DNA from 2 places in the Afipia carboxidovorans OM5 genome. Region 2 is predicted to be linked to the other one. Evidence: riboswitches for the same ligand, from Rfam matches in the RefSeq annotation. Region 2 holds a riboswitch; the other holds the start of a gene.
The links. Region 2 has a riboswitch for cobalamin ahead of metE (5-methyltetrahydropteroyltriglutamate--homocysteine S-methyltransferase). Riboswitches for the same ligand answer to the same signal wherever they lie in the genome.
Positions count from the first base shown of each region.

Region 1: another riboswitch for cobalamin. It lies ahead of OCA5_RS11915 (TonB-dependent receptor); the one in region 2 lies ahead of metE (5-methyltetrahydropteroyltriglutamate--homocysteine S-methyltransferase).

Region 1 covers NC_015684.1:2,544,964-2,552,280, reverse strand. The annotation lists gene OCA5_RS11920 (His-rich protein BRANT) at 1-146, shown strand, start outside; gene OCA5_RS11915 (TonB-dependent receptor) at 241-2,490, opposite strand; cobalamin riboswitch at 2,664-2,918, opposite strand; gene OCA5_RS11910 (hypothetical protein) at 2,951-3,439, shown strand; gene OCA5_RS11905 (TspO/MBR family protein) at 3,436-3,924, shown strand; gene OCA5_RS11900 (Nramp family divalent metal transporter) at 4,148-5,596, shown strand; gene OCA5_RS11895 (hypothetical protein) at 5,989-6,189, opposite strand; tRNA gene OCA5_RS11890 (tRNA-Thr) at 6,395-6,469, opposite strand; gene OCA5_RS11885 (hypothetical protein) at 6,658-7,119, shown strand; gene OCA5_RS11880 (hypothetical protein) at 7,186-7,317, shown strand, end outside.
Region 2 covers NC_015684.1:1,417,322-1,424,638, reverse strand. The annotation lists gene OCA5_RS06675 (hypothetical protein) at 1-227, shown strand, start outside; gene metE (5-methyltetrahydropteroyltriglutamate--homocysteine S-methyltransferase) at 299-2,662, opposite strand; cobalamin riboswitch at 2,774-2,987, opposite strand; gene OCA5_RS06665 (epoxyqueuosine reductase QueH) at 3,026-3,694, opposite strand; gene OCA5_RS06660 (ribonucleoside-diphosphate reductase subunit alpha) at 4,392-7,301, shown strand.

The sequences.
Region 1 (7,317 bases), 1.1 Mb from region 2:
GTATGATGGCGCCGTCAGTCGCGAACGCGCATGCGAAGGTGATCGTCGTGAAGAAACATCACCGCCACGTTCGCCCGCATCATCGCGTCGTCAAGAAGCGGGTGATTGTGAAGCATCCCCGTTACCATCATCACCGCTTCCATTAAGGAGCGGCAGCGGCGCGGTTCTCCCCCAAACCGTTCCCGCTGATGTGAGCCCGCGGCATGCATCGCATGTCGCGGGCCTTTTTATGCGCGCACCTTAGAACGTCGCTCCGACTTTCAGCATGTAAGTGCGGCCCGGAAGAGGGTAGGCGCTGAACACGCCGACATTGGCCAGGCTCGCGCTGGCGACGGCGTAATCGTAATACTGCGCATTGAAGGCGTTGAGTACGCTGAAGGACCAGAAGTAACGCTGATACTCGCCGCTGAGCTTCAGATCGAGCGTGGCATTCGCGGGAATTTCCGGCTGGAAGTTAGCCTGGTCGTTATCCATGCGCCGTTTGCTCCAGGCGCGCAGAGTTGCGTCAAACACCACGTATTTCTGCCAGACATTCCACGAAATGCCGGCGCTGCCCGTGAAGCGTGATACCAACGGCACGTCGTTTCCGGCATACTGACCCTGCTCGAACACTGCGCGCATGTAAGTAAAGCCGCCCTTCAGGCGCAGGCTATCGTTGACGTGCAGCGTCATGCTCGTTTCCGAACCATAACGATGGGTCGGATCGAGATTGTAGTTGACGAAAAACACGGGATCGAAGTGGATCTCGTTTTTCAGATGCATGTCGAAATAGCTCGATTGCAGATCGAAGCCATTACCATGCACCTTGATACCGCCTTCGACGTCATAGGACGTCTGGGTTTTCAGATTGAAATTGGCGTTGAAGTTGGAATCGAGTGCGACGCCGATGCGCTCGTCGACATTCGGCGTGCGGAAGGCGCGGGCAGCACGGGCAAACACGGAGAAGTTCGGGCTTAGCCGTTGCTCGATCCCGATATGCAGCGCGTGCTGGGTTTCGTCATTCTTCAGGGGCAGATGCTGCATGTCGTAGATCGAAGCGCCCGGCGCGGACGGATTGAGCGTGTCTTTGGCGTTCAGGCGCGTGTTCTGGAGTCGCCCGCCGTAGGAGAAGACCGTGCCCGGAAACAAATCGATCGTCTGCTGCCAGTAGCCTGCCAGCGTCTGCTGGTTGAGATCGTAGGCGTGGATTGCGGGCAGACCCAGCAACTGGCTGCGATCGGAATCGTAGCTGGCATTGTAATAGTCGATGCCGGTCAGGATGCTCGAGGGCATTCCGAACACTGGCGTCCGAATGTTGAGGCGTGGCGTCACCGACCATGTCTGCAGCACGGTGTCGACGGCGCGAGGGTAGGGCGCGCGCGGGTCGTCGAAATAGGAGGCCTGCTGGCGTTTGTCGCGAACGCCGGCATCGACGATCAGGTCAATGTCGTTCGACAGGGCTTTAGTGAAGCCAGCAGTAACGTTGATGCCCTGCGTGTCGCCATGGTCGAACGGCATGAACGATGCACGACGGTTGGCAGCAAGCTGGTTGGCATTGTCGAGATAATACCGGGTGGAGAGGGCGCCCGGCAGGCCGAGGTGCTGGTTGTCGCCCGAGACGCTGAAGAACGCTTTCAGGTCAGGCGTGTTGTAGCGCAGTTCGCCGGAGCCGGCCTGTGCGTCGAGCTTGTTGTTGGCGCGGTAGCCATCGGAGTGGATCGCGGTGGCGAATACGGAGGTGGACCAGGGGCCAGTGTTCGTCGTGGAAGAGACGCTGCCGAACCGCTGGCCGAGGGAGCCGATACCAGCTTCGACGCGGCCGCTCAACGGCGGTCCACCGGCACCGGCTTTCGTGACGATGTTGATGACGCCACCCACCGCGTTGTCGCCGTAGAGCACCGCGCCGCTATTGCCGCGCGTGATTTCGATCCGCTCGATCGACTGCAGCGGAATGGTGGAGAGATCGACACCGGCGAGATCGACATCGTTCAACCGCCGTCCATTGACGAGGATAAGGGTATTCGCTGTCGAGAATGCGCCGAAGCCGCGCATATCCACCGATGTGCCAGCACCGTTGACGCCGCCGAACAGGGATCGCAACTGAATTCCCGGCTGCGTTGCCAGAATATCCTGCACCGTCTGGCCGGGCGCGCGCGCGATATCCTGTGCCGTGATGACGGTAGACGATGCACCGGCAATGCCGCCTACCTCAGCGGTACGGCTGGCTTCGGGATTTGGAGAGGCCGCGTTCATGGCGGCGGGAGACCATGCGATTGGCGGAGCTGCCTGCTGCACGCGTGGTTTTGCGTCGACGCGCTTGTTGCGCTTTGGCAGGCGATGATTCGGCTTCTTCGCGGCAGGACTCACCTGAATCGCCGGAAGCGATGGGTCGGCCTGCTGCGCCTGCGCAGATGGCATGAAGGCTACACTCACGAGCGCCGCGAGCAGAGCAGGCGATATGCGCTTGCGTGTGAATAATTGATCTTGCGCAAAGAATTGATGCGATGTCACGTCCAGTCCCCGCCCATAGTGTGCTGGCGGAAACCGAACTGCCTTCCAGACGCATGATGGAGGCGGCTTGCCGCTTCGCATCGCGCCCGGAGAAAGCCCTTCGGTATTCGCCGCAACGATACCCGTTCACGTCATCGCTGCGGAAACCGCTCCTTCGCACACCCCGTGCGACGGATGGATGACCGGAACAGGCAGGTCTCCTGGCTCGCGGGTCGTCGCTGCTGTCCGCCTTCCCGAGCAAAACCTCGCGTGCGCAATATCGCATGCGTGCTCAGTGGCTTGATGGACAGCCGCTCACCGCTGACAGTTGCGGGGGCAGCTTCGGATTTGCCGCGTCCGGCGAGTTGTGCAACAGATTCGCCCGGCGCGGCGGCACCGAATTCCCTATTATGCCGGCTCGCGCCAGCACCTGTGCCGTGTCACCAATCAAGCGGCGCGACGGTGCCATGTCAACGCCACAATGCTTGAGAATCCCCGCGTAATGGACTTCGCCAACCTGCGTTGCAAATCGGAGACAGCGTGCCTGAGCGTGCTACGCCGCGTCGCGCCGCTTTTGGCGGTCGCGGTTGTGCTCGGCGGCTGCGCGTTCGGCAGTACGGACGAGGCGATGATGGCCTACACGACCGATCCGGGCGTGAGCGATCAGCCCTATCCGAAGAACTATCGCGCCGAGCTGCTCGCCTTCCTGCGCACCTATCTCAACGACCCGACCAACGTCCGCAGTGCCGCGCTGATGGAGCCGGCATTGCGCGAGGTCGGCGGGCGGCGGCGTTACGTCACCTGCGTGCGCTACAGTGCGAAGTCGTTCGACGGTGCCTACGGGCCGCTGCAGGATCGCGCTGTGATCTATGTCGACGGCCGACTCGACCGGCTGGTCGAGAAGCCGGAGGATGTCTGCGTCGGTGCGGCTTATGCGGCGTTTCCCGAACTCGAGAAGCTGACGCGATGAAAATCGTGCAGCAATTCCGTACGACGACGCGACTTGCCGCATGCCTCGTGCTCTGCCTTGGCATTGCTGCAGTGCAGGGCGTGGTGACGCGGCCAGAGATTGCAGGCTGGTACGCAGGGCTCGTGAAGCCGTCATGGACGCCGCCGCCGTTCGTCTTTCCGGTTGTCTGGACAGCGCTTTACATCCTGATGGGCGTAGCGTTGTGGCGGTTGTGGGAGCGATGCGAGCCTTCAACAGCGCGCACGCGTGCCATCGCGCTGTTTCTCCTTCAGCTTGTGCTCAACGCAGCGTGGTCGCCCTTGTTTTTCGGCGCGCATGCGATACGCTTTGCACTTGCCGACATCATCGCGCTTCTCGTCGCGATCTCATTCGCAATTGCAGCAAGTGCAAGAGTCGATCGACTCGCGGCATGGATGCTTGTGCCGTATGTCTTATGGGTTGCCTATGCGGCAACACTCAATGCGGGCATCGCCTGGATGAATTAGATTCCGGGCGCATTAGATCGTGTTGAGACATAATTAGAAGTTTTCCACTGCAAAACCGGGAGAATATCGCATCGTTCTGCGACCGATGCGCGCATTCGACTTTGTGAGCCTTGTTAAGGCGCCCTCTTAGACATGTTGATTGGGATTGCGAACACCAGGGTGATAGCCGTGGCCGCAAGGAAATGGCCACTGGTGCAGCTTCATATTCGGAAGGGTATTGCACATGGTCGATCAAACTTCGTCCAACATCGCTACGGAGATATCCAGCAAAAATCTCCCCCCCGTTACCTATCGAGATCTCCCCGAACCGCTACCATTCAAGCAAGTCGTCGGCCCCAGCGTGATCCTGCTCGCCGGCGCGATCGGCTCGGGTGAGTATGTTCTCTGGCCGTACATCACCACCCAGACCGGAATGGCGCTGGTATGGCTCGCAACGATCGGCATCCTGACCCAGTACTTCCTCAATATGGAAATCACCCGCTACACCTTGGCGACCGGTGAGACCGCCATCACCGGGTTCACCCGGCTATGGAAACCATGGGGCTTCCTCTTCATCTTCATGGTCGTGATCCCGTGGATGTGGCCGGGCTGGGCCACGGGCAGCTCGACGGCCATCACCTACACCTTCGGCCTTTCGGAAGCGGCGGTGGTGCCGATCACGATCGCCTCGCTGGTGCTGATCGGAATCGTGCTGACCGTCTCGCCGGTCGTCTACAAGACGGTGGAGAAGATCCAGTTCTTCCTGGTCGGCCTCATCGTGCTGTTCATGATCTACACGGTGTTCGGTTTGCTGACGGGCAAGAGCTGGAGCGCGCTGTTCGCGGGCTTCACCACTGAAATCCCGAATATGCCAGCCGCGATGACCTCGATCCCGGTTGCGCTGCTGCTCGGCGCCATCGCTTTCGCCGGTGCCGGCGGATCGCTCAACCTCGCGCAGTCGAACTGGGTTCGCGACAAGGGTCTCGGCATGGGTGCGCATCTGCCGAAGATCGTGTCGCCGATCACCGGTGACGAAACGAGAAGCGGTGCGATTGGCTACTTCTTCCCGCAGGACGAGAAGAACCTCGCCCGCTGGCGCGGGTGGTGGAACGTGGCCGACCGTGAGCAGTTCATCACCTTCTTCGTGCTGGGCCTGCTCGCCATTCTGTTGTTCATGGCTCTCGCCTTCACCTATGTCGGTGTTGGCAGCAAGGCGCAGAACTTCGACTTCGTCCGCTTGCTGGGTGAGAACCTGAGCGCACAGGTCAGCCCATGGGTGGGTGCCGCGTTCTGGGGCACTGGCGTGGTCGTTCTGATGTCGACCAACCTTGCGGTGATCGACATGGTCAGCCGTCTGGTTGCCGACATCATCAAGACCAACTGGACTCGCGACAGCAAGACCTGGACCGAAAGCCGCGTCTACTTCATCGTGGCCTGGCTGATGATCGCCTTCGGTTCGATCATCCTGCTGACCGGCGTGAAGCAGCCGCTTCTGCTGCTGATCATCGCATCGGCGCTCAACGGCCTCGTGATGTTCGTGTACTCAGTGCTGCTGATCCAGTTGAACCGCGGCATGCTCCCGAGGAGCATCGGGCTTGGTGGTGTGCGCTACGTGGCGTGCCTGTGGGCCGTGCTGTTCTACGGCGGCTTCTCGATCTACCTGGTCGTCACGCAATTCGGAAAGCTGTTCTAGGCAGCAGGCCGAACAACGCAGAGGAGGGAGAATCGGTAGACGGACTCGGAACGGCGTTTTCCGCAAGCCTTACGCGGAAAAACAAAGCACGAGACTCCGACCCCGAATCTCCCTCAAATCTCGGCAACCAAGCGGGGCGATAGCGCGCCCCGCAGATTGCCGAGCAAATCATGATGATGGATCGTGCCCTGACTTTTGCTTTGACCATTGCGGTGGTGACGAATGGCTTCTGCCTCTGGTCCTACCTGTAACGGTGACTACCGCGCCTCGTGGCCAATGGCCTGATTGAAGAGGGGTGCTGCGCAAGGGATAAGTCTTCGTAAGGAAGATGGCCTTGCAGGTTCGATTCCTGGATTGGATTCGTAGCCTCGATATCAGCGAAGCATATTTCGTCAGTGCAGATAGTTCTGACGCGCGCCATCCAGCCGTGCTGAGGCGCGTGCGAAATCCCGGAGCTGGGACACTTCGGCTTCCAGATGCTCGTTAGCGATCAGAAGCGCGCGCACGGCGCTCCGCAGGTTGCCATCGCAGCTTGCGATGGTCTCCTCGACCAGCATCTCGTAGTTGTCTGCCGCACGCTTGGAAGCCGCCATTCGGACTCTCCGTTTTTTCAATCGCCTGTTGATAGAGGCCAAGTCCAACGCCCATGAGGCGGTTCGGCGCATTTTCGCCCTTTGCCCATTATCCACAGCGCGCCTGTGGATAACCGTGACGGTGGGGAGGCGGTATGGCTAAGAGAGCATTTGGGACAGGCTAAACGGCTGATTAACCAGAGGCTTGGTGCCCGACTGGCTTTTATGGTGCCGGCGGAGAGGATCGAACTCCCGACCTTCGGTTTACAAAACCGCTGCACTACCGCTGTGCTACGCCGGCAACGTGGCAACAGCTATCAGCGCTTTCCGAACTGGACAAGACCGGGAATCCGCCGGGCGCCATTGTTTTTGCTTTCTTTTTTTACTCACTGCTAGTGAACGCAGCCTTATGCTTTGCGTTAGCCTTATTGCCTGATGGGGATGGTCCCTTAACGAATGGCAATCGCGGTGGCGTTAGGATTGCGCCAGATGCGGAAGGTGGTTCCGATGCGTTTGCGTATTCTTGCGTCCCTTGCCGTCCTGGTGGGCAGCACGGCCTGCGCCGTGGCCGATAGCGGCGGAGCGTTCGCCATTCCCGGCAAGGCGGGTGTCCCGGTTGTCATCAACGGGCGCATTGCCTCGTTTGCGATGGTGGAAGGCGATTGGGGCCTCGCGCGCGGTGTTCATGTCCAGCCGACGGTTTATGGCGGATGGGATCGTTACGAGCGCCCGCCGGTCGGCCATTATTATCCTTCGCTCGGCCGCCGCCCTGGCTATGGCCGGCTTGAGGTCGAGCCGCCTGCGAACCGCAAATTGCCGCAGCCCGCGGAGAGCTATCATCAGTCATGGTCGGCGCGATCGGCTCCGCCGGCACCGCCGCCTGCGGCCGTACCGATGGACCCGCCCGCCGTCATCGTCGCGCCACGGCCGTATCAGGAGTTCAGGAACTGACGTCGCGCGCCCGCGGCGGACACAACAATAAACAGACCACAACAGATGGCTGACAGGAGAGTGCGTATGCGTTTCAAGGTTCTGGGCCTCGCCGCGATGGTCGGGGCAATGGTCAGCGCCGCCCCGGCAATGGCCTGTTACACCGGCTGCAATGGCGGACTGTTCGTGTCCGGTGCCGGTTATGGCTGCGGCTATGTC
Region 2 (7,317 bases):
TGCCCCGCCACGACTTCACATCTCTGTCGGATCACGACACGCCGTGGACCGAGCAAACCACGATCGCAACGGCGTCCTACTCGCCGGTGGTGCGGCTCGGCACCGTCGCGTTCTGGCTGTTAATCGCAGCGCTTCTCGTGGCGCGCGTGCTGATCGCGACGCCGGAGACACCGGCATCCGATACAACCAGCGCCCCGCCCCCGGCGCACACGACCTCGCTTCAATAAATTTGCAACCTACATGAAGAAGCGGCGCCCCTCACATGAGGGACGCCGCTTTCTATCGTGTGCGATGCGGTTTACGCGAGCGCGCGCAATTCCTTCGCCGCCGCGACCATGTTGACGAGCGCGGGCCGCACCTCATCCCATTTACGGGTCTTCAGACCGCAATCGGGATTGATCCAGATTTGCGCATCGTTGAGGCGCTTGCGCGCCAGCACGAGCAATTCCTTCATCTCCGCAACGTCCGGCACCCGCGGCGAGTGGATGTCGTAGACGCCGGGACCGATCTCGTTGGGGTAACGATAGGTCTTGAACGCATCGAGCAATTCCATCTTCGAGCGCGAGGTCTCGATGGAAATCACGTCGGCATCCATCGCGCCGATGGCATCGATGATGTCGTTGAACTCCGAGTAGCACATATGGGTGTGGATCTGCGTCTCGTCGGCCACGCCCGACGAGCACAGCCGGAAGCTTTCCACCGCCCAGTCGAGATAGGTTGTCCACTGCGAGCGACGCAGCGGCAGGCCTTCGCGCAACGCGGCCTCGTCGATCTGGATCATGCGCGCGCCAGCCTTTTCGAGATCGACGACCTCGTCGCGGATCGCGAGCGCGATCTGCCGGCAGGCTTCGCTGCGCGCAACGTCGTCGCGCACGAACGACCAGTTGAGGATCGTCACCGGCCCGGTCAGCATCGCCTTCATCGGCCGCTTGGTGAGCGACTGCGAATAGCGCCACCAGTCGAGCGTCATCGGCTTTGGCCGCGAGACGTCGCCAAACAGCACCGGCGGGCGGACGTAGCGTGAGCCGTAGCTCTGCACCCAGCCCTGCTTGGTGAAGGTGAAGCCTTCGAGCTGTTCGCCGAAATACTGCACCATGTCGTTGCGCTCGAACTCGCCGTGCACCAGCACGTCGAGGCCGATCTCTTCCTGCCAGCGCACCGCGCGCGCCGTCTCCTCCTTCAGGAACTCCTCGTACTGCGCATCGCCGAGCGTGCCCTTGGTGTGGGCGGCGCGTGCTTTACGCACATCGGCCGTCTGAGGGAACGAACCGATCGTCGTGGTCGGGAACAGCGGCAGGCCGAAGCGCGCGTGCTGGATTTTCGCACGGGCATCGAACGGGCTGTTGCGGCGGCGCATCTGATCGGTGATCGCCTGCATCCGCTTTGCGACCGCGGGATTGTGGATCTTGGGCGAAGCCTTGCGCTTGGCGGCAGCCGCCTTCGAGGCCGCGATCTGATCCGCGACCTCATCGCGGTGGCCGGAGAGTGCGCGGCCGAGTACCGCAAGCTCGCTCATCTTCTGCAGCGAAAACGCAAGCCACTCCTTCACGTCGGCGTCGAGACCGGTTTCCGCATCGAGATCGATCGGCACATGCAGCATCGAGCATGACGGCGCGATCTGCACCCGGCCGCCGCCCAGCCCGGCGACCACCGGCTCCAGTTTCTCGAGCAGTGACGGCAGATCGGCGCGCCAGATATTGCGGCCGTCGATCACGCCAAGCGACAGCACAAGTTGCTTCGGCGCTTTTGCCACCACCGCTGCAAGCTGATCGGCGCCGCGCACGAGATCGAGATGCAGGCCCGCCACCGGCAGTGCCAGCGCGGTGTCGCGGTTGTCGCCGAGATCACCGAAATAGGCCGCAAGCATGATCCTGATCTGCGGCACGGCCTCCGCGAGTACTGCATAGGCACGGCGCAACGCCTGCCGTGCGGTATCGTCGAGGTCGAGCACGAGGCACGGCTCGTCGATCTGCACCCACTCCGCGCCCTCGGCGGCGAGGCGCTTCAGCACCTCGACATAAACCGGCAGCAGATTGTCGAGCAGCGACAGCGTATCGAAGCCTTCCTCCTTGCTCTTGCCGAGCTTGAGGAACGTCACCGGGCCGACCAGAACCGGGCGGGTCTGATAACCGAGCGCCTTGGCTTCCTTGTATTCGTCGATCGGCTTGGTGGACGACAGCGCGAAGGTCTGCCCCCTGGTGAATTCCGGCACCATGTAGTGATAGTTGGTGTCGAACCACTTGGTCATTTCCTGCGCAGGCACGCCGTGCCCGCCATGATGGGCATGGCCGTGCGAGCAGGTCTCGCCCTCGCCTTCCGAGCCGCGTGCCATCGCGAAATAGGTCGCGAGCGGCACACTGCCGCCTTTCCAGCCGTAAATCGCCGGAATGGCGCCGACCATGACGCTGGTGTCGAGCACCTGGTCATAGAGCGAGAAATCGTTGGAGGGGATGACGGTGACGCCGCGCGCCTTCTGGCGCGCCCAGTTCGCAGCGCGCAGCTCGGCCGCGGTCGCGAACAGACTTTTCTCATCGATCTTGCCTGCCCAGAAACTTTCCAGAGCGGTTTTCAGTTCACGGCGCGGACCGATCCGCGGCGTGCCGAGCGTTGCAACATCAAGAGTTGCGACAGTGAGAGTGGTAGACGTTGACGAATTCGACATGGCTTCGACCCCGAAGTGCGAGTGCGCAAGGCGGGACGAAGGCGCGCGCATGAATACCGGGGCGCGTGCGCCTCCAGTCTGGAACCTGCGCCCACCGGATACCCCGCCCGTGGAGAACGTGATGTCGCGGCAGGTCTCCTGGCTCGCGGGTCGCAGCCTACACCCGTCTTCCCAAGGGCAAACGCCTCAGTGACATGAATGGGTGTCGGCTCGCCGCTCACAGTTGCGGGGGCAGCGCCGGAATCAGCGCAAAGCGCGCTCCACCGGCTTCCCTCTTAGCTTCGCATCAGAGTGCAATGCGAAGACCACGACGATGCGGACTATGGCGCGGGGGCGGAATCAGTCAACGCGCGGAGGGTGGGATTATCCCTCGCCCTCGGTGGAATCTTGCCCATAGAACTTCACGCCGAGCGTAATCGGCTCTCGCCCGCCCGCACGACGGTGGGCATTGGTATCGCGCAGCGAATAGACGCAGCCGCAATATTCCTGCTGGTAGAACTCCTCGCGCTTGCTGATCTCGATCATGCGGGCGGAACCGCCGCCCTTGCGCCAGTTGTAATCCCAATACTCCACGCCATCATATTTCGCGGCGGCGCGTTTCCCGCAATCGTTGATCTGCGCCATGTTCTTCCAGCGGGAGATACCGAGCGAACTGGTGATCACCGGGAAGCCGTGCTCGTGCGCGTAAAGCGCGGTGCGTTCGAACCGCATGTCGAAACACATGGTGCAGCGCGCCCCGCGCTCCGGTTCCCACTCCATGCCCTTGGCGCGCGCGAACCAGTTGTCCTTGTCGTAATCGGCATCGATGAAACCGACGCCATGCTTCTCGGCAAAGCGGACGTTCTCGTCCTTGCGCAGGAGGTATTCGCGCTCCGGATGAATGTTCGGGTTGTAGAAAAAGATGGTGTAGTCGACGCCGGAGGCGAGCATCGCCTCCATCACCTCGCCTGAGCACGGCGCGCAGCACGAGTGCAGCAGCACCTTTTTCTGCCCACCGGGCGGGTTCAGGATCGGGCGGACAAAATCGGTCATCAACTCATCTCGATTCGGGCGAGGCTCTGCCTGGGACCCCAATTCGGGGCAACAGCGAGGCGTTCCGGGGATGGATTCGCGGGAATCCTCTTTCTCCGGAAGCCTCTATCTAATGAGCACCCTTTCAGCCGTAAAGCCGGGCCTGTTTGCCGCCCTTGTGGCCGGCCGGAACGCCACTTCCCACCCGATCAAATCCCACCCCGGAATTCTCTCACGGAACCGGGGGAAGAGTCCTTGGCCCGGGGTGCAGAATCGCAGCACTCTGTCGGTCCCCGATGGAATTCAAGGACTCACCGGGAGCTTCCTTTCTCATCGGGGATATCGGGGACCGCTTTAATCTTTTCTTGACTCTCCTGGCTAAAGATCACCACATATAGGTGTCATCGTCTGATTTGGTCCAAAATGTAGTGGGCCAAGGAGAGAGCAAGGGAAGGAGCGGCGAGCTGTAGCCCGGTCGGGGAAACCGGAAAAGCTTGTCAGTTTGAGTACCGGACAGCTCTGCCACACAGCTTTGTCATCCAGGTCGCCGGCCGTTGCCGGGGCCTCTTAACGCCGCAGCGACCCGCCTGTGAGGGGGCCTGCCGCGACACGAAAAAACGCCACGGACGGGGGTCCGTCGCTGGCATTTGGCGATCGCGCCAGATGCTCAAGTGCCATGCTCCCGTCCTTCTGAAAATTCGCATCACGGGGCTTGTCGATGTCGTTAAACCTGCAGACCGCCAAAACTGAAAAAGCGCCGCTCGTCCAATTGAGCCCAGAATCGCTTGCGCCCTCGCCGCGCGAGCCCGCCATGCAGATCATCCGGCGCAACGGCACGGTTTCGCGATTCGATCCCTCCAAGATATCGATCGCGATGACCAAGGCCTTCCTTGCGGTCGAAGGACATACGGCAGCCGCGTCCCGGCGTGTCCATGAGATCGTCGAGGGGCTGACCCAGGAAGTGGTCACCAACCTCACCCGCCGCCTCGGCGAAGGCCGCACTTTCCACATTGAAGACGTGCAGGATCAGGTTGAACTCGCGCTGATGCGCAGCGAGCACCACAAGGTCGCCCGCGCCTATGTGCTCTATCGCGAGGAACGCGCCCGCGAGCGCGCCGCCGGCAAGAGCGCCGAAGCAGCCGTCTCGAACGAGCCCGCGCTGCAGATGACGCTTGCGAACGGCACCCGCGCGCCGCTCGACATCAAGCGCCTCGAACTCATTATCCGTGAAGCCGGCGAAGGCCTCGACGGTGTCGACCCGGCGCCGGTGCTGGCCGAGGCCCGCCGCAACCTTTACGACGGCATCAGCCAGGACGAACTCGCGCTTGCGCCGATCATGGCCGCGCGCACGCTGGTCGAGCATGAGCCGAACTACGCTTACGTCAGTGCCCGCCTCCTGCTCGACAAGCTGCGCAGCGAAGTTCTGACCTATCTTTACAAGACGCCGACCTCCGCCTCGCAGGCCGACATGGCAACGCGCTATGCCGAATATTTCCCGGTCTACGTCAAGGCCGGCATCGAGGCCGAGCTGCTCGATCCCGAACTGGGGCGCTTCGATCTCGACCGCCTCGCCAGCGCGCTGAAGCCCGAGCGAGACCTGCAGTTCCAGTTCCTCGGCCTGCAGACCCTTTATGATCGCTACTTCCTGCACGTCGGCGGTTCGCGCCTCGAACTGCCGCAGGCCTTCTTCATGCGCGTCGCGATGGGCCTCGCCGTCCGCGAGATCGACCGCGAAGCACGCGCCATCGAGTTCTACAATCTGCTGTCGTCGTTCGACTTCATGGCCTCGACGCCGACACTGTTCAACTCCGGTACGCTGCGCCCGCAGTTGTCCTCGTGCTTCCTCACCACTGTCGCCGACGATCTCGACGGCATCTTCAAGGCGGTGAAGGACAACGCCCTGCTCGCGAAGTATTCCGGCGGCCTCGGCAATGACTGGACCAACGTTCGTGGTCTCGGCGCGCACATCAAGGGCACCAACGGCGAGAGCCAGGGCGTCGTGCCATTCCTGAAGGTCGCGAACGATACCGCGATCGCCGTCAATCAGGGCGGCAAGCGCAAGGGCGCGGTCTGCGCCTATCTCGAGACCTGGCACATCGACATCGAGGAATTTCTCGACCTGCGCAAGAACACCGGCGACGACCGCCGTCGCACCCACGACATGAACACCGCGAACTGGGTGCCGGACCTGTTCATGCAGCGCGTCGAGGAAGACGGCACATGGACGCTGTTCTCGCCCGACGAGACACCGGACCTGCACGACCTTTACGGCCCCGCGTTCAAGGCCGCTTATGAAGGCTACGAGGCGAAGGCCGCACGCGGCGAGATCCACGTATTCAAGGAAATGCGCGCCACCGATTTGTGGCGGCGCATGCTGACCATGCTGTTCGAGACCGGCCATCCCTGGATCACCTTCAAGGATGCCTGCAACTTGCGCTCGCCGCAGCAGCACGCCGGCGTCGTCCACTCATCGAATCTCTGCACCGAGATCACGCTCAACACCTCGGCGGACGAGGTGGCGGTGTGCAACCTCGGCTCGATCAACCTTCTCAACCACACCACCCGCGAGGGCCTCAACCACGACAAGTTGAAGCGCACCATCGCGACCGCGGTGCGGATGCTCGACAACGTGATCGACATCAACTTCTATACGATCCCGGAGGCGCGCCGCTCCAACCTGAAGCATCGCCCGGTCGGCCTCGGCCTGATGGGCTTCCAGGATGCGCTGCACATCCAGCGGATTCCGATCACCTCCGATGCCGCCGTCGCCTTTGCCGACGAGAGCATGGAGATCATCAGCTACCATGCGATTTCGGCGTCGGTCGATCTCGCCGGTGAGCGCGGCCGCTATCCCTCCTTCGAGGGCTCGCTGTGGTCGCAGGGCATGCTGCCGATCGACTCGGTCTCGATCCTCGCCAAGGCACGCAACGGCGCTCCGCTCGACACCTCCGCGACGCTCGACTGGTCGGGCCTGCGCGAGCGGGTGAAGACGGACGGCATGCGTAACTCCAACGTGATGGCGATCGCGCCGACAGCGACGATCTCCAACATCTGCGGCGTCACGCAGTCGATCGAGCCCGCCTACCAGAACCTCTACGTCAAATCGAATATGTCGGGCGATTTCACCGTCGTGAACGAATTCCTGGTCCGCGACCTGAAATCACGCGGGCTGTGGGACGAGGTGATGGTCTCGGACCTGAAATATTTCGACGGCAGCGTCGGCCAGATCGACCGCGTACCGGACGATCTCAAGGCGCTCTATGCGACCGTGTTCGAGATCGACACCTCATGGCTCATTCAGGCGGCAGCCCGGCGGCAGAAGTGGATTGATCAGGCACAGTCGCTCAACCTCTATATCGCCAACCCGTCAGGCAAGAAGCTCGACCAGCTCTATCGTCTGGCGTGGCAGCTCGGTCTCAAGACCACTTACTACCTGCGCTCACGCAGCGCGACGCATGTCGAGAAATCGACGCTGAAGGGGACCGATGGCAAACTGAACGCGGTTTCAGCCTCGATTCCGTCCGCTCAGCAGCATGCGCCGATCGTCGTTCCGAATGACACCGCGCCCGATCTCACCGGCGTCAAGGCCTGCTCGATCGACAACCCTGATTGCGAGGCGTGCCAGTAGACTTGTGTCGTCCCCG